Linked DNA regions of Maricaulis maris MCS10. The protein of the gene in region 1 interacts with the protein of each later gene in a pairwise test. Links are inferred from orthologs where the notes say so. Each region holds a gene or a part of one and is shown in the gene's direction. Other genes may lie near its edges.

Region 1 (9,282 bases):
CGCCGAAGCGCGGATCACCGCCAGCGGCATTCACACCCACTCCCATGCCGACTACGAGCCGGGCCGGCGTTTCTACTTCGACGATCCGGACGGGATCGAGTTCGAGGTGATCAGCTACGCCTGATCGGGCGGGCTCGTGGTCGGCGGAGTTTGTTGGCACGATGGGCGGATGCGGCTAGCGTCCGTTCATGGATGACGCATCGGCTCCCATCACCGGCGATCAAGCCGACCCGAAACGCCCGCTCGCGGCCGCCCGGGCGCTCGATCCGGTCCGTTATGTCGGGCCTGAGGCCTTGGCGCTCGATCAGCGTGAGATCCTCGCCCGCGGCTGGCAGGTCGTGGCGCCGGTTTCGGCCCTGGCCGGGCCCGGTGATCACATCGTGCGCGAGATCGGCGGCGTGCCGATCCTGCTGGTGCGCAATGCGGCCGGGCAGCTCAACGGTTTCCTGAATATCTGCCGCCACCGGGCCGGGCCGCTAGCCCTTTGCGATGGCAAGGGCGCCAAGCGATTGCGCTGTGCCTATCACGGCTGGGCCTATGATCTGGACGGGCAATTGCGCACCGCGCCGGAAATGCAGGCCGCCGAGGGGTTCGACCATCACGATATCGCGCTGGCGCGGATCGAGGTCGAGGTGTGGGGCGGGCTGGTCTTCGCCCGCACCAGACCGGGGCCAGGCTTTGCAGAGATCATGGCCGGCATGGATGCGATCGCGGACACCGCCGAACTGGCCGGGCTGCACCATCACCATTCCCGCATTTATGACGTGGCCTGCAACTGGAAAGTCTATGTCGATAATTATCTCGAAGGCTATCACCTGCCCTTCGTCCATCCCGACCTGACCCAGGTCGTTTCCTATCCCGATTACACGACCGAGCTGGGGCGTTACTGGTCCCTGCAACGCTCGCCGGTCGACGCCGAGACCGAAGCCTATGCGGCCGGTGAGGCGCTCTATTTTTTCATTTATCCCAACACCATGCTCAATATCCTGCCGGGCCGCATGCAGACCAATCGTGTGGTGGCCAATGGGCCGGACGCCTGCCGGGTCGAATTTGATTTCTACTATGCCGACGGTGAAGCCGGTCGGGCCGAGGCCGATGACGCCTTCTCCGACAGTGTCCAGGACGAGGACCGCATGATCTGTGAACACGTCCAGAAAGGCCTCGCCTCAGGCGCCTACCGGCCCGGTCGGCTCTCGCCCGACCAGGAGGCCGGCGTCTGGCACTGGCACAATCTTTTACGGGATGCCTACGCCAATTCCGGCTGACAGGCTCCGGTCCGGGGGGACAGATGAGCGACACCACCAAGGAAGAGACAAAGACGCTGGCCGGGAAACCGGCCCACAATGCAATCGGTTTCTGGGGCTGTTGGTCTCTCGTCGTCGGCATCATGATCGGATCGGGGATTTTTCTCCTGCCGTCCGTGCTCGCGCCCTATGGCCTGATCGGGTTTTCCGGCTGGCTGGTGACCGCCGGCGGTTCGATTCTGTTGGCGCTGGTTCTCGGTCGGCTGTCACATCGAACCACCCGGACCGGCGGGCCCATCGCCTTTGCCCATGACGCCTTTGGCGATCTTACGGGCTTTCTGGTCGCATGGGGGTATTGGGCGTCATACTGGATCGGCATGCCGGCCATCGCGATTGCCTTTGTCGGCTATCTGACAGTGTTTGTCCCGGCTCTGGAAACATCGCCCATCTTGCAGATGGGGTGCGGTCTGGCCCTGATCTGGGGGCTTGGCCTTGTGTCCCTGCACGGCATTCGCGATGCGAGCTTCGTGCAACTGGTCATGACCATCCTGAAGTTGATCCCGATCTTCATTGTCATCGGCATCGGGTTTGTGGCCGGTGATGTCGCCAACCTGCCCGCGGTCAATCCGTCGGGTGGCAATTTCCTGTCCGTTCTGGCGATAACCGCGCTCCTGACAATGTGGGCCTTTGCCGGCCTGGAATCCTCGACCGTCCCGGCAGGCGATGTACGTGACGCCGCCACAAACGTGCCGCGTGCCACCATCATCGGAACGGTCACGGTCGCCGTAGTCTATATCGCCGCAACCGCGTCCGTGATGCTGGTCGTACCAGCGGCCGACCTTGCCAATTCCACCTCCCCATTCTCCGACGCCGCTCGCATTCTGGGGCCCTGGGGTCCCGGACTGATCGCGGCGGGGGCTATGGTCTCCACTGCCGGAGCCCTGAACGGGACGATCCTTCTGTCAGGCCAACTGCCGATGGCGGTGGCGCTCGACAGGCTGGCACCGGCTGCCCTTGGTCGCCGCAACAAGGGAGGTGCACCGCAACTATCCCTGCTCCTCTCGCTGGGGCTGGGCTCGATCCTGCTGGTGGCGAACTATTCCCGCGGTCTCGTTGGCGCTTTTACTTTCCTGCTGATGATGAGCACTGTCTGCCTGCTCCTGCCACTGCTGGTCAGCGCACTGGCCGAGCTCAAGCATTCCTGGCGCTCGGCCCGTGGCTGGGCGATCATTGCCCTGGCTGCCGGCGCCTATGCTGCCTTCGCCGTCCTGGGCTCCGGCCTCGAGGTGTTGGCCTGGGGCGGTGTGCTGATCCTGGCCGGTCTGCCGGCCTATTGGTTGGGCAAGCCGAAGGCGGTGACAGTGTCTCGCCCGGACCAGGCGAAGGGGTGAGGGTGGCGTCTGGGTCTCATGCTTTTTTGTCATCCCGGGCGCAGCCCTGACTTGATCAGGGCGAAGATCCGGGATGACAAAATTTTGCGCCTTTATCCCCGCCATGCGCCCCTTTCCTTCTCCCTTGGGAGAAGGTGGCCGGAGGCCGGATGAGGGGGGATTTCTCATGCGCTCACCGGGATTTACCCCTCACCCTGGCCCTCTCCCAGGGGAGAGGGAAAGTGAGCTCAGCGAAAAAATCCGGAAAACTAATCCTCCCCCCTTTTGCGCCATCGCATAATCCTTCCCGTTCCCAGGCCATCTTGAGGCCCGGATTGGTTATCCGGGGGCGTGGGGAGGACGGAGCTCGTCCGGTTGGGTGGAGTTGACCACCACCTGACCCGGCGTGGCCATCGGCAGGACGGCGGCACAAAGCTCGACCGTTTGATCCTGTCGGTTTCGAGACGGGACCCGTAAGGGACCTGAGTAAATCTCCGTGTGCGAGGTGCCCCCGGCGCCACCCACGAACACTTCCATAGCTAGGCACCGGCAAGGCACCTCGCACCCCTCTACTGCCCAAACCGCCAGGTGGAAACACCGTGGCGCGGGCAAACCTGTCGATCACTTCAAACATCAAGAAAGGAGACCTCTTGGCCCGCCTTCCCGCCCGCCCTTCGGGCATTGCGGTCTGACGCGCTCCGCGTCGCCAGGCGGGCGGGAGGGCCGCTGAACGTCGGACAGGTAGAATTAGCGCGAATAGCGGCGCTAATTCTACCTGTCCCCATTTCGCTCAAACAGCCTATCCCGCTTGGCCAAACCCGTTGTCGATGCTACCTGCCCGCTCCATGACCATAGATCCGTCCCTCATCCGCAATTTCTCCATCGTGGCGCATATCGACCACGGCAAATCCACGCTGGCCGACCGCCTGATCCAGGTGACCGGCGGACTGACCCAGCGCGAGATGAAAGAGCAAGTGCTCGACAATATGGAACTCGAGCGTGAGCGCGGCATCACGATCAAGGCCCAGACCGTGCGTCTCGACTACACGGCCAAGGACGGCAAGACCTATGTTCTCAACCTGATCGACACGCCCGGACACGTTGACTTCGCCTATGAGGTCAACCGCTCGCTGGCCGCCTGTGAAGGCTCTTTGCTGGTCGTCGATGCCTCGCAGGGCGTCGAGGCCCAGACCCTGGCCAATGTCTATCAGGCGATCGAGGTCAATCACGAGATCGTACCGGTGCTCAACAAGATCGACCTGCCGGCCGCCGAGCCGGAGCGGGTCAAGGAGCAGATCGAGGATGTGATCGGGCTGGACGCCTCTGATGCCGTGATGATCTCGGCCAAGACCGGCCTGGGTATCGAGGATGTGCTGGAAGCCGTCGTCACCCGCCTGCCGCCGCCCGCTGCCGGCGACCCGAACGGGCCCCTGAAGGCGATGCTGGTCGACAGCTGGTATGACCCCTATCTCGGCGTCATCTGCCTGGTGCGGGTCATCGAAGGCACGCTGAAGAAGGGCATGAAAGTGCGCCTGATGGGCACGGGTGCGACCTATCCGGTCGACGGTGTCGGCGTGTTCCGGCCCAAGAAAGAGGCCATCGACAGCCTCGGTCCGGGCGAGCTGGGCTATCTCAACGCCTCGATCAAACAGGTCCGCGATGCCCGCGTCGGCGACACCGTCACCGATGACCGGCGTCCCGCCGACAAGGCGCTCACGGGCTACAAGCCGGCCCAGCCGGTGGTCTTTTGTGGTCTTTTCCCGGTCGACAGTGCCGAGTTCGAGGATCTGCGCGAGGCGATCGAGCGGCTGGCCCTCAATGATGCCTCCTTCTCCTACGAGATGGAGACCTCGGCGGCGCTCGGCTTCGGTTTCCGCTGCGGCTTCCTCGGCCTGCTGCACCTGGAAGTCATCCGCGAGCGTCTCGAGCGCGAATACAATATCGAGCTGATCACCACGGCTCCGTCGGTGGTCTATCGCCTGCACATGAATGATGGCAGCGAGATCGACCTGCACAACCCGGCCGACATGCCGGATCCGGTCAAGATCGACACCATCGCCGAACCCTGGATCAAGGCGACCATCCTGGTGCCGGACGAGTATCTCGGTGGCGTGCTGAAGCTGTGCCAGGACCGGCGCGGCAACCAGGTCGAACTGACTTATGCCGGCAATCGCGCCCTGGTCGTCTATGAGCTGCCGCTCAATGAAGTCGTGTTCGACTTCTATGACCGCCTGAAATCGATCTCCAAGGGCTATGCCTCATTCGACTATCAGTGGATCGAGGACCGCGTCGGCGATCTGGTCCGCATGTCCATCCTGGTCAATGACGAGCCGGTCGACGCGCTGTCCATGGTCGTACACCGGGCGCGGGCCGAGCTGCGGGGCCGGGCCATGTGCGAGAAGCTGAAAGAGCTGATCCCGCGGCACATGTTCAAGATCCCGATCCAGGCCGCCCTGGGTGGCCGCATCGTCGCCCGCGAAACCCTGTCCGCCCTGCGCAAGGACGTGACCGCCAAATGTTATGGCGGCGACGCCAGCCGCAAGCGCAAGCTGCTGGACAAGCAAAAGGCCGGCAAAAAGAAGATGCGCCAGTTCGGCAAGGTCGAAATCCCGCAGGAAGCCTTCATCGCCGCCCTGAAGATGGATGATAATTGATCGGGGCTTGCCAAGTGAGGCAGACGCCCCATCTTTGTTGCCAGACAGACGGCATCAACCGGGGAGTTTCCTGATGCGCCATATTCTTGCTGCCAGCCTAGCCGCCACCATGGCCCTTGCGGCTCCAGCCCTTGCCGAGCTTGACCCCGGCGATGCCGCGGCTGATTTCACCGTGTCCGGCTTCCAGGCCGGTGAAGCGGTCTCCTTCCATCTGGCCGAGGCCCTGGCGACAGGTCCGGTGGTGCTGTTCTTCTTCCCGGCGGCCTTCACCTCGGGCTGTGAAGCCCAGGCGGCGGCCTTTGCCGAGGCGATTGACCAGTTCACCGCCGAAGGCGCGACCGTGATCGGTGTGACCGGCGGCAATACCGACCGTCTGGCCGAGTTCTCGACCCAGCATTGCGCGTCGGCATTCCCGGTCTTCGCAATCGAGGAGGGGATGGCCCGTGACTATGATGCCCGCATGATGATGCGTCCGGGCTGGACCAATCGCACCTCCTATGTGATCGATCAAAATTCGACCATTGCCTTTTCCTGGTCGGAAATGAGCCCCTATGAGCATGTTGATCAGACGCTTGCCGCTGTTCGGGCGCTGAATGTCGAATAATATTGCTTCTACGATTGTCGGGGCGGGGTCTCGTTAGCGATATCATGCGGTAGACAAGCGCAGCTGCATCGTGTTGCGGTGCGCCATGAAATGCGGCGATTCTGGCCGCGTCCACGCGCCGAGGTAATGCCGCAATGCCTGATCCCGTCCAAGCCGGTCCAGTGGTCCTGTTCGAGAATATCCATCCGGTGGCGGATGTGGTGTTCGACGCGGCCGGTTTTTCGATCGAGCGCCACGCTGCGGCGCTTGAGATCGCTGATCTCCACGCGGCGCTCGGACCGGCCCGCTTGGCCGGGATCCGCTCGCGCACCAAGATGAACAAGGCCGCCTTCGATGCCGCGCCCAGCCTTCTGGCACTGGGCTGTTTCTGCATCGGTACCAACCAGGTCGATCTCGACGTGGCGGCAGCCCGGGGTATCCCGGTCTTCAACGGCCCGTTCGGCAATACCCGCTCGGTTGCCGAGCTGACCCTGGCCTCGATCATCATGCTGATGCGCGGCATCCCGATGCGCTCAAGCGCGGCCCGGCGCGGCGAGTGGCAGAAGTCAGCGACCAATTCGCACGAGGTCCGGGCCAAGAATTTGGGCATTGTCGGCTATGGCAATATCGGCTCGCAATTGTCGGTGCTGGCCAGTGCGCTCGGCATGCATGTCTATTTTTACGACACCGAACCGAAGTTGGCGCATGGCAATGCCCGTGCCTGCGCCAGTCTGGATGAATTGCTCGAGATCTCCGACGTCGTGACCCTGCACGTGCCCTCGACCGAGCAGACCCGCAACATCATGGATGCGGCCGCCATCGCGAAGATGAAAAAGGGCGCCATCCTGATCAACCAGGCCCGCGGTGACCTGGTCGATATCGACGCTCTGGCCGGCGCCCTGGAGCGCGGCGACCTGATCGGCGCGGCTGTCGACGTTTTCCCCAAGGAGCCGGCGTCCAAGGACGAGGCTTTTGTCTCGCCGCTGCAGAAGTTCTCCAACATTATCCTCACCCCGCATATCGGCGGTTCGACGCTGGAGGCCCAGCAGGCGATTGGTGAGGATGTGTCGGGCAAGCTGGCCCGCTATGTGGCGTTGGGTGCCACCAAGGGCGCGGTCAACGTACCCGAAATCGAGCCGGGCCAGGTCAAGCCCGGCCGGACGCGTCTGTTGAGCTTTCACTCAAACGCGCCCGGCTTCCTGTCGCGCCTCAACGACGCGGTCAGCGCCTCGGGCGCCAACATCGCCGCCCAGCATCTCGAGACCCGGGGTGAATTGGGATATGTCGCTGCCGATCTGGAAGGGGACATCCCGAGCGGGTTCATCGATCACGTCCGGGCGCTCGACGGATCGATCCGGGCGCGGCTGGTGCGCTAACCGGTTGCTTCCCACTTCTGGCGACTGAGGCCGACAATCAGCAACCACCCAGCGAGAATGAATTCGGGCAATGCCGCCGACAACAAGAGCAGGCCGCCAACCCCGTCCAATGCCGGCAAGGCGAAATGGACAATGCCGAGTGCCAGGTAGCTGAACCCGGACACGCCCATCGCCAAGCCAAGAATGGCCGGGAAAAAGGGTGCCCTGAAAAGCAGCACGCCAAGACAGAGGCAGTGCAGGCCGAACAGCATGAGGGCGAGGATATAGCCCTCATTGTGGAGCGCCAGTAAGGTCAGTGCGGCCTGACCCGCCATTATGGGGTCCAGTTGTACGGCAACGGGTGAGTCACCCAGTAGAAGCAGGGGTGCGATCTGCGCGAGCAAGGCCACGGCCAAGGCGCCGCTCATGACCAGACGGATGGCCAAGGCAAACAGGGCCACACCCCGGTCGACCGGGGCCAGCAGGCGGTAGAAAGTCACTGCCAGCACGACGTCCAGACACAGGACCGTGAAATCGGCGAGAATGCCGAGGCGAAGCAGGCCCGTCTGCTCGCGGATCCGGTCGGCAGTCGCGCTGGCAGCCTGCCAGTCGATCAGTTCTCCGCGGACGGCGATCTGGGCAAAAATGCCGCACAGGATGATGGCGAGATAGGCGAGGCCCGACAGGCGGGCGAGGGTGACGGGATTGTCGGGGCGGGGGGCAGAACTCATAACGACTCCGGTTTCAGCGTGGAACATGGTGCCACACTGAAACCTGGTCGGCTGACCTGTCTTGCCGATTTGGAAATCGGCCAAACGGGAATGTCAGGCCGGCTCGCCTGCCGAGCCTCAGACGCCCAGCGCCTTGGCCAGACCGCCCACCGTGCGCACATAGCTGGCGCCTGACCACTCACAAGCGGCGACTACCACCTCGCGCTTGGCGATGACGCCAAAGCCGATGAAGCGGTCGGCGGCGCCGGCTTCGAAGGCTTCGAAATCGGTCATGCCGTCGCCGACCATGATGGTCTCATGGGCCTGTCCCGAAATGCTGTTCAGGATCTCGGCCTTGCCGCCATTGCGCGAGAGGGGATAGTCAGTATCGAGGCCGCTGACCGCCTCGCCGGTCCAGACAAAGCGGTTGGCATGGATATCGCCTTGACCAAAACCGAGATCGGTCAGGACCGGCTCCAGCAGGTCGGCAAATCCGCCTGAAATGGCGTGCAACACATCACCGCGATCGCGCAGTTTGCGGATCAGGGGAGCCATGCCGGGCGTCAGCCGCTGTCGTAATTGTTCGCCTACGACCCTCACCTGTTCGCGATCGAGGGCCGCCAGCTGCAGGCGCGCCTCGAGACTGTCGCGCAGGGCCATGCTGCCGGACATGCCGGCACGGGTGATCTCGTGCAGCCGGGCTTTGGCTGCGCCCCTGTCCTCACGCCCGGCCAAGGCGGCCTCAAGCGCCGTGTCCAGCGACTCAACACGCAGCAGTGTGGAATCCACATCAAAGGCTATCAGTCGTGTCACGCCGTCATCCTGATCATTCGAGCCGATCCGTCTGGCTCGAGTCTAGACACGCCGCTCCGGGCTGTCAGCGCTTTTGAGCCTGGTCGGATCAGGTCGGCGCGTGGCGGCCGATCGGGCAGACCACGCCGGTGCCACCAATTCCGCAATAACCGGACGGGTTGCGGGCCAGATATTGCTGGTGCTCGTCCTCGGCGTAATAGAAAGGACCCGCCTTGACGATCTCGGTGGTGATCGTCCCCAGCCCGGCGCCGTCAAGCTCGGCCTGGTAGCGGGCAGCGGCGTCATGGGCCGCCACCAGCTGTTCCGGCGTGGTGGCATAAATCGCCGACCGGTACTGGGTGCCTCGGTCATTGCCCTGGCGCATGCCCTGGGTCGGATCATGCCCCTCCCAGAAAATCTTCAGCACCTGGTCGAGCGACAACATCTCCGGATCGAAGACCACGCGGACCAGTTCGGCATGCCCGGTCGCACCGGAACAGGTTTCCTGATAGGTGGGGTTGGGCGTCGTGCCACCGCCATAGCCGACCGCCGTGTGCCAGACACCGTCGGTTTC
Region 2 (9,201 bases), 2.7 Mb from region 1 along the record:
CGCCCGGCCATCGAAGATATCCAATTTGCCGGCGCGACCGTCCAGCGGCTCGACGGGTCGGTCGGGGTCACATTGCCGGGCGGGCACCCGCACCTGGTGTTGGATATCAATCTGGACGGCGTCCACACCGGTCGGCCCGAAGTTGACCGCCTAGCCAACGGTCGGGTTCGTATTGTTGGTGAGATTTCCGACCTTGGCCGTGACGGCGGCTGGCAGCTTGCACCAGACTTCACTGCCATGTCGGACGCCCTGACCGTCACAGCAAGCGGACACCTTCCACCTGGCGCGGCATGGCCGGTCGGCGACGTCTCGATCAACCTGGCTGACACCTCACGGGTCCATGCCGGCCTTGCCGGTCCGGCGAGCGGAGACATTTCCATCGCGCCTGACCGTTCGATCGAATTGCGCGTCGACGCCAGCGCTGTGACCTGGCCCGCAACCACCGAAGGCATTCTTGATGGCATGACCGCGCGGGCCAGCCTCGCGGCGTCGGAGCCCGGATGGACCGTCTCTGCCCTCAACGCCCGGAGCCGTGCGCTCGACCTGACGCTCAGCGGCAATTACCTGGGCGCGGACGACTGGGACGCTGCCGGTGATCTGGCACTGGACGGCGTCTTGCCGTTCGCCGCGATTGAAATCGATGGCGGCCTGGCGACTGCCTTCCGCCTGGTGCGTGACCGCCAGGCCTTGCGCCTTCGCTCTGTGACCTCCTCGCGGCAATTGCAGGCCGGGCCGGTCGAGCTCCACGCACCGCGCCTGGGCATCAGGGGGCGGCTGGGCGGCATCGTCGATGATGCTGCGACATCCCTGGAATGGGTCTTCACCGCTGATCGGGATCTCGGCGATGTCACGATCAACGGAACCGCCCGGCATCATGCCGAAACGACCGAACTTGTCGTCACACAGGGACGTTTCGACGATATCACACTGAGCGGGTCAACCGCTTTGACCGGCCGCGCACTGACCGTCGCGGTTCAAGCTGACCGCGATCAGCTGATGTCACTGACCGCCGAATTTGCCGGCTCTCTCGACGACCTGCGCGGCGGCCAAATCGAGGCGGCGCTGACAATGGACGCCCAACGGGTTGGGGAGGCCGATCTCAATGCGGCCAGCCTTACCCTGTCCGGCCCACTGTCCGGCGTCGCCCTCAATGCACGCGCCGACGGTCGGATCCGCAGCAATGTGGACCTGTCCGCGACCGGCGAAATTGCCCTGGGTGAAAACGGTGTGTCCATTTCCGTTTCGCCCTCCGGCAAGTGGGCCGCCCACAACTGGACAACCGTCGAGCCGATCCGTTTCGCCACCAATCCTGATGGCGTGACAGCCTCGGCGGCGATTACGCTGGGCGGCGGCCGGGTGGATCTCACATTACAGACATCCGGCATCAGTCCGATCGCCAGCCTGGCCATTGAGGACCTGCCCGTCGGCGTGCTCGCCGACATCACGGCCATGCCGGCGACCCAGGGCATGATATCGGGCACGGCCGACCTGCGTGAACTTGACGGGGTCTGGCGCGGCGAAGCGGAATTCGCCGCCACCGGCCTGCTGGCGAACGACCTGCCGGATGTGCCGGCGCTTGACCTGCAAGCCCGCATTTCCCTGCAGGATGATGCCCATTCGACCTTCAATCTGCGCGGTGGCGGCCTCGAAGCGCGCGGCGAAATCACCCGCGCCGGACCAACCACCGACATTGCCCGCCCACAAGGCGCCCCCGACGCGCCACTGAGCGGCGAGATCGAGGCAGACGGTGAGCTGATGGCGCTTGCAGCCCTGTTCCTGCCGTCTGACATTCTGCTTGAAAGCGGTCGCATTGACGCCCGTCTGGCCGTGTCCGGGACGGTGGCCGAGCCGCACCTGGATGGCGGCCTCTCGCTACGCGACGGCCGCATCAATGCCACTACCGCCGGCAGTCTGGTCTCCGGCATGGACGTCGATCTCGAACTGAGCGGAACCCGTTTCAACCTGACCCGCCTGTCGGCCAATGATAATCGCGAAGGCCAGCTGAGTGGCGAAGGTCATGTGGAATTCGGCGCGGATGGCCTGCCACAAGGGGCCGCCAGCTTCACCTTCCAACGCTTCGTCGCCGTCCGCCGGACAGAGCTGACCGTTCAGGCCAGCGGCGATGTCGACTTCACACTCGATACAGACGGATTGCTGATCAGCGGGGAAAGCCGGGTCGACCAACTACGGACCCAGCCGACCCTGAACGGGGCGGCTTCGATCCCGCAATTGCAGGTCCTCGAAATCAACCAACCCAAGGATTATCGGGCGCTCAACGAGACCCGTATCCCGGTCCGGATCGATTATCGCGTCCAGGCCGACAACGGGCTCTATGTCTCCTCCCGTGCCTTCACGTCGGAATGGGGCGTCGACCTGCACATCACCGGCCCGGAAAGCAAACCTTCCCTGATCGGCACGGCGACGCTTGTCGGAGGGTCGGCCTTCGTTTTCAACCGTCGCTTCACGCTCGCCGACGGAACCGTCACCTTCGATGGCGCCCCCGATGATGCCCGGGTCGACCTCAGCGCTGTTCACAGCCGGTCGGGGTTTCGGGCCACAGCTCGCGTCACGGGCTCGGCGCGCGCGCCGACCATCACCCTGACCAGTGACCCCGCCCTTCCCGAGGACGAGATCCTGGCGCGCCTGTTGTTCGACCAGTCCGTCAGCCAGCTTGGCGCTTTCGAAGCGGCGCAACTGGCGGCGCAACTGTCCGGGCAGAGCCTGCTCAATGTGGTCGGGCAACTGCGTGACCTCGCCGGGATCGACCGCCTTGACGTCTCGACCAATGCCGACGGCAACCTGTCGGTGGTCGGTGGTCGACGCTTTGGTGACAATGTCTATGTCGAGGTCGGGAGCAATGGTGCCTCGGCCATTGACGAGGCCTTGATCGAATGGTCCCTGACGCCGGATCTCAGCATCCTGTCCCGGGTCTCGGCCGACACCAATGCCTCGGTCGCGATCCGCTGGCGCCGTGATTACTGAGGCGGGGCAAGCGCTTGCCACCGGCTGGTACGCAGAGTACGGCTGATGGCAACGGCGTGATCGCGCCGCGATCCAGCAAGGGGCCTGCGGGCATGAAAACGTTCCTGTTGTCGCTGATCAAACCGAATGGTGCCTGGGCCGGCATCCTGGTCTTTGCGACTCTCGTGGCTGTACTGGCCGCCGGCATGTCGGGCCATCTCGACGCCGTTCGAACCTATCTCGACACGCCCATGCTGACCTTTACGGTCGGGAGCCTGGCGGTCAGCGCCTACGACGTTTTGCGCGGCATTCTGGTGCTGGCGATGGTGTTCTGGACCACGGCGATCATTGCAGCCCTCGTGGAAGGCCGGCTGGCCAAGCTCACCAAACTGCGCGCCACCACCCGCATCCTGATCACCAAGGTCTTCCAGATTGCGCTCTATGTGGTCGCTTTCCTGGTCACCATGGATCTGATGGGGCTGGACCTGACCACGCTGACGGTGTTTTCCGGCGCGCTGGGCATAGGACTGGGCTTTGGTCTGCAAAAGATCGCGTCGAACTTCATCTCCGGCATCATCCTGTTGCTGGAAAGGTCGGTCGAGCAGGATGACTTGATCGAGCTGCCCGACGGGGTGTCCGGTTTCGTGCGCAAGTCGAGCGCTCGCTACACCCTGATCGAAACGCTGGATGGCAAGGAAATCCTGGTCCCCAACGAGGATCTGATCACCAACCGGGTCACCAACTGGACCCTGACCAACACCCGTGGCCGGATTGAGATCAGCATTGGCGTCTCCTATGGCTCCGACCTGGAAAAGGCCCAGGCCCTGATCCTGGAAGCGGCGCGCGAACACCCGTCCACGATCGAAGATCCGAAGCCACAATGCTTCCTGCGCAATTTTGGCGACAGCTCGGTCGACTTCACGCTGTTGTTCTGGATCGGCGATGTCGTGAAAGGCCGCTGGGCACCGCAAAGCGAAGTGATGTTCACGATCTGGCGGAAGTTCCGCGATGCCGGCATTGAAATCCCCTTCCCGCAGCGCGACGTGCACATCAAGTCATCGACTTCGGTCCTGGAGGGCTGACATGGACGATACAGCCGGCATTCTCTACGCCGCCTCAATTACAGGAGATGGCAGCGGGCAACTGCTCAGCGGCACCGCCGTCGCCCACGAAATCCAGGACGATGCCCTGGCCTGGGTACACCTCGACGCCCTGAATCCAGCCAGTCGCGACTGGATCGAAAACGAGCTGGACTATCTAGATCCGCTGATCATCGACGCCCTGCTGGCCGACGAGACGCGGCCGCGTCTGCTTGAGTTCGAAAATGGTGCCATGATGATCCTGCGCGGGGTCAATCTGAATGCCGACTCACAGCCCGAGGACATGATTTCGGTGCGGGTCTGGGTCGACCCGTCGCGTATCATCTCGGTCCAGCGCCGCCAGACAAAGGCCGTTCGCGATATCCAGGACAAATTGGCGTCCGGCAATGGCCCCAAGGATACCGGCGAATTCATCGGCCAGCTGTCGGCCCGCCTGTTCGAACGCATGGAACCGGTGATGACCGAGTTGCATGAGCGGCTCGATGAAGTCGAGGAACGGGTGATGGAAGAGCCGTCGATCGCCGAGCGCCAGGAGATCACGGCCCTGCGCAAACAGGCGATCATCTTCCGTCGCTATTTCGCCCCCCAGCGAGACGTCATTGCCTATCTGCGCACGTCCGAGCTGGACTGGCTCAGCACCGGCCACAGGCGCCGCCTGCAAGAAAACCTCGACCGCATCACCCGCTATCTCGAAGACCTGGACGCTATCCGCGAGCGGGCTCAGATCGTCAAGGACGAGCTGGCCAATGCTCTGGCCGACCGCATGAACAAGAATCTCTACGTCCTGTCACTCGTCGCCGCGATCTTCCTGCCGCTGGGCTTCCTGACCGGATTGCTGGGCATCAATGTCGGCGGCATACCGGGCGCCGACCTGCCCAGCGCCTTCTGGATTTTCCTGGTCATCCTGGGCGGGATCAGCGCCGTGCAGATCTGGATATTCAGGATGATGAAGTGGCTGTGAACGGGCCGCAGCCGCGCGGCTAGCCTTCCGCCTCGGCCGGCTTGGACTGTGCCGCGTCCAATGCCCTTTGGGCCCGCAAATCCGACCACAACCCCTTCCAGAGGCTGTAACAGCACACCAGAAGCACGACCATGAAGGGCAGACCGGCCGTGATCGCGCCGGCCTGCAAACCCTGCAGGGCCTGGGCACCGCCGCCATAGAGCAGCACCGCCGCGACCAGCCCCTCGATCGAGGCCCAGAAAATGCGTTGCGGCACCGGAGCGTGCAGCTTGCCACCAGCGGTGATCGAGTCGATCACCAGTGAGCCGGAATCGGACGAGGTCACGAAGAACACAAAGACCAGGATTATGGCGATAAAGGACGTGATGGCGGCAAACGGCAGGTGGTCCAACATCTGGAACAACACAAGGGACACCTCGCCGACTCCATCAGCCAGCTCGCCGATACCGTTTTCGTACTGGAAGATCGCGGTCTCGCCGAAAGTCGAGAACCAGACAATCGTGATCAGCATCGGCACGAAGATCACGGCGACCAGGAATTCGCGGACAGTCCGCCCCTTGGACACCCGTGCGATGAACATGCCGACAAAGGGCGACCAGGAGACCCACCAGGCCCAGTAGAACACCGTCCAGCCATGGAACCATTCGGTGTCTTCACGCCCGATCCAGTTGGCCAGTGGCAGGAAATCGCGGACATAGTCGACCGTGTTCTCCCAGAATCCGTTGGCGATCAGCAGCGTCGGCCCGACGATGAAGATGAACAGCAGGAAGATGCCGGCCATGACCATGTTGATGTTGGACAACACCTTCACGCCGCCATCCAGACCGCGCACCACCGACACGATCGCGATGGAGGTGATGCAGCCGATGACGATGACCTGGGTCAGGATGCCCGGGTCGATCCCGAACAGGAAGTCGAGACCACTGGCGACCTGTTGCGCGCCCAGTCCCAGTGATGTCGCCAGTCCGAACAGGGTTGCGACCACCGCGAGGAGATCAATCAGATGCCCCGGCCAGCCCCAGATCCGTTCACCCAAAAGCGGGTAGAAGGCCGAGCGCACCGTCAGCGGCAGGCCTTTGGAGAAGGTGAAATAGGCCAGCGCCAGTCCGAGGACGGCATAGATCGACCAGGCATTCAGGCCCCAATGGAACATGGTCGCGCTAAGGGCCAGCCGGGCCGATGCGTCGGTACCGGGCTCAACGCCCAAAGGCGTGCCGAACCACTCGGTATGATAGGCCAAGGGCTCCGCCGCCCCCCAGAACATCAGGCCGATGCCGATACCCGCCGAGAACAGCATGGCCAGCCATGACCGGGTCGAGAAATCCGGTTTGGCCGCACTGCCGCCAATGCGCAGCTTGCCAAGCGGGGACACCATCACGACCAGGCAGAACAGAAAGACCAGATTGACCCCGAGCACGAAGAACCAGTCGAAGGTCGCCAAGACCCAGTCCCGGGCCGCAAAAAGGGCTGCCGACACGGCTTCCGGCATAAGCACTGCCGCAGTCACGAAGCCGATCATGATAACGGCAGAGATGAAGAAGACGGGATTGTGAACATCGAGTCCGAGAACGGAGATATTGTCCTGCCCGATTTCATGATCGGTCTTGTAGAGGCGTCTGGTCATGATGTTCCTTGTCCCGCTCGGGCCAGTATGTCTTTACCCAGCGCGCTTTTCAGCGGGTCGAGATGGGGTTCGAATTTCTTCCACTGCGCCACACCGGCGTCGAAGATCGGCTGGCGGACCTGTTCCGAACTGGCCGTCCGGACCGCCCGCTCGGTCGCGTGGAAGTCGATACAGGCCTGCTCGAATGGCAGGCCGCAATAGTCGAGAATACGGCGAACCTGCCCGTCAAGGTCAGACACGACGTCCTCATAGTTCACGCGCAGGATCTGGCCGGGAAGAACCCGATCCCAATGATCCATCAGCGCAACATAATTGCGGTAATAGTGCCCGATTTCCTCGAGCCCGTAGGTGAATTCCTGGCCCTCGGCGAATAATTGCTTGAAGCCGGAGAAACAGCAGGCCATCGGATGCCGGCGGGCATCAATGATGCGGGCATTGGGCAGGATCAGTTTGATCAGGCCGATATGCCGGAAATTGTTTGGCATCTTGTCGGTGAAGCGCGGCGCACCGGCACGATGGATGCGGGTGTTTTCGATATAGTCCCGGCCCAGCGCTTCCAGTTGCCCGGCATCCAGCTCGTGGAGCACCCGAGGATAGCGAGTCTTGTCACTCAACCGCTGTCGTCCGCGCAATCGATGCGACAGGGCCAGGATGTTGGGAAGTTCCAACGTGCCGTCGACCTGGCTGTGCGAGGCCAGGATCTGTTCCAGCAGGGTGGAGCCGGCCCTGGGCAGTCCAACAATGAAGATTGGATCAGGATCGGCGCATCCCTTGCCCGACTGGCGGGCAAACAGCGCCGCGTCACAGATTTCGGCCTGGGCATCGAGCTCGGCCTTCATCTGCTCGGTGGTGTAGCGGGTCTGGACCCGCTTGAGCGTATTGCCCTTTTCGTAGAAGTCGAACGCCTGCGCGACGTCTTCGTGATCCTCGAAGGCCTTGGCGAGGGCAAAGCTGAGATGGACCCGGTCCTGGAAAGCCAGATCGCTGCCAGCTTCCAGCGCCTGCATGGACGCGACCTCTTCATCGGTGAAGCGATAGGTCTTCAGATTGGCCAGCCCGTACCAGGCGTCGCCATGGTCAGGTTTGGCTGCAAAGGCCGCCCGGTAGCTGGCAACCGCGGCGTCATGCTGGCCAAGTGTCTTCTGGGCGTGCCCGAGTGAGGTCAGCGTCGCCGGGTCGTCGGGCAGTGTGACGAGTATCTCCTCAAACAGGGTCAGGGCTTCGTCATAGCTGCCGGTCTGCATGCGCTCGATGGCGTAGTGGGATTTGAAGACCGGATTATCGCGATCGGTCTCCCAGAGCTGTCGGGCCTGTTCGAGGGCGGCCGCGAACTTCTGGCGCTTGCGCAGGATCTGGATGTAGTCGAGCCGCAGCTGGGTGTTGTCCGGTTCAAAACCGATGGCGCTCTCGAGCAGGAAGTCAGCATCTTCAAGCACGCCGAAGCGCGAACCGATTTCCGCCAGCAATCGCATGGCTTCGACATGGTGCGGGGTCTTCTGGAGAAAGGCCCGACACAGCTGTTCGGCCTTCAGGAGCTTGCCCTCGTGCAGGAGATGGGTGACCGAGACCAGGTCCCGCGGCAGTGCGGCAATCCGTTCCGCCTGTGCCGCTGCGTTGCTGGCCTCCGCCGGACGCCCTGCCGCCTGCAAGAGGTCTGATTGAGCCCGCCAGCTGGCAACAAGGGCGGGGTTGAACCGGCAAGCGCGTTGATAGGCAGTCAGAGCGCGATCATCCTCGCCCAGCGCGCGCAGGAGATGGCCTTCTTCCTGATAGGCACGGCCAAAATCTGGCGAGACGCCCTTGATACGCTCGAGAGCGGCGCGGGCTTCGTCATGGCGTTTGAGGTAACGGGCGCAGACCGCCTGCATGTAGAGCGCATCGACATGGTCCGGTGACGCATCCAGAACCGGTTGCAGCGTCTCCCGGGCCGCATCAAAGCGGCCTTCATACATCTGCGTTTGCGCTGCCGTCAGCGCCTGGACATGGATGTCCGTCTCTTCTGCCACGCAGGGGTCTCCGCCTGTCTATCAGAAAACAGAAAGCGTCCCTGGCCAGGGACGCTTTCCATTGTGGCCTTGGGCCAGCGGCTTGTCAGGGCCTAGTACTGCACCCCGACGCGCACGCCGATCGTCCGCGGACGGATGACCGTGACGCGTTCGCGGTCAAACACGAAATTGTTGGCAATCTCACCACGTTCATCGGTGAGATTGTTGGCAAACAATTCGACCGACCAGCTCTCACCGGTCAGACCCGTCGTGAAGTTCAGCGAGGTATATCCCTCGACGTCCGCCTTGTTGATCTCGATGACGTCGGAAACGCTGTCATCGGTGATGGTGATCTGCGGCATCACATGCGCCATCATGCCGTTTTCCATCGGCCACTCGTAGCGGGCGCGAAGATTGGCCTGATAGCTCGGCGCGAAGGCCAGTTCCGAACCGGCGAGAACATCATTGGTCGGAACCAGCACTTCCGTGATCTCGGTGTCGAGCAGCGAGAAGGCGCCGACAACGGTCAGGCCCTCGATATCAGCCGGTGCCCAGGTGACCTCGCCCTCA

What was found.
Region 2: the proteins of lepA (region 1) and MMAR10_RS13660 interact in binary tests that used the Escherichia coli proteins (3 or more experiments, as listed by UniProt). The link is inferred for Maricaulis maris MCS10 from one-to-one orthologs.

The regions. Positions count from the first base shown.
Region 1 is NC_008347.1:148,079-157,360, forward strand. The notes cover bases 3,008-5,863. They hold lepA (translation elongation factor 4), read left to right. Parts: upstream 3,008-3,459; coding sequence 3,460-5,268; downstream 5,269-5,863. Other genes in these bases: MMAR10_RS00790 (peroxiredoxin), read left to right, coding at 5,342-5,863. In the rest of the region: MMAR10_RS00770 (VOC family protein), read left to right, coding at 1-124; MMAR10_RS00775 (aromatic ring-hydroxylating oxygenase subunit alpha), read left to right, coding at 189-1,265; MMAR10_RS00780 (APC family permease), read left to right, coding at 1,289-2,635; more of MMAR10_RS00790, read left to right, coding at 5,864-5,872; serA (phosphoglycerate dehydrogenase), read left to right, coding at 6,007-7,227; MMAR10_RS00800 (DUF4386 domain-containing protein), read right to left, coding at 7,224-7,937; MMAR10_RS00805 (HAD-IB family phosphatase), read right to left, coding at 8,055-8,729; peptide-methionine (S)-S-oxide reductase MsrA, read right to left, coding at 8,818-9,282. UniProt on the Escherichia coli protein: Required for accurate and efficient protein synthesis under certain stress conditions. May act as a fidelity factor of the translation reaction, by catalyzing a one-codon backward translocation of tRNAs on improperly translocated ribosomes.
Region 2 is NC_008347.1:2,879,647-2,888,847, forward strand. The notes cover bases 3,259-6,033. They hold MMAR10_RS13660 (zinc transporter ZntB), read left to right. Parts: upstream 3,259-4,044; coding sequence 4,045-5,022; downstream 5,023-6,033. Other genes in these bases: MMAR10_RS13655 (mechanosensitive ion channel family protein), read left to right, coding at 3,259-4,043; MMAR10_RS13665 (BCCT family transporter), read right to left, coding at 5,042-6,033. In the rest of the region: MMAR10_RS13650 (translocation/assembly module TamB domain-containing protein), read left to right, coding at 1-2,982; more of MMAR10_RS13655, read left to right, coding at 3,075-3,258; more of MMAR10_RS13665, read right to left, coding at 6,034-6,646; MMAR10_RS13670 (tetratricopeptide repeat-containing sulfotransferase family protein), read right to left, coding at 6,643-8,652; MMAR10_RS13675 (TonB-dependent receptor), read right to left, coding at 8,745-9,201. UniProt on the Escherichia coli protein: Zinc transporter. Acts as a Zn(2+):proton symporter, which likely mediates zinc ion uptake. Purified ZntB reconstituted in liposomes also binds and transports Cd(2+), Ni(2+) and Co(2+).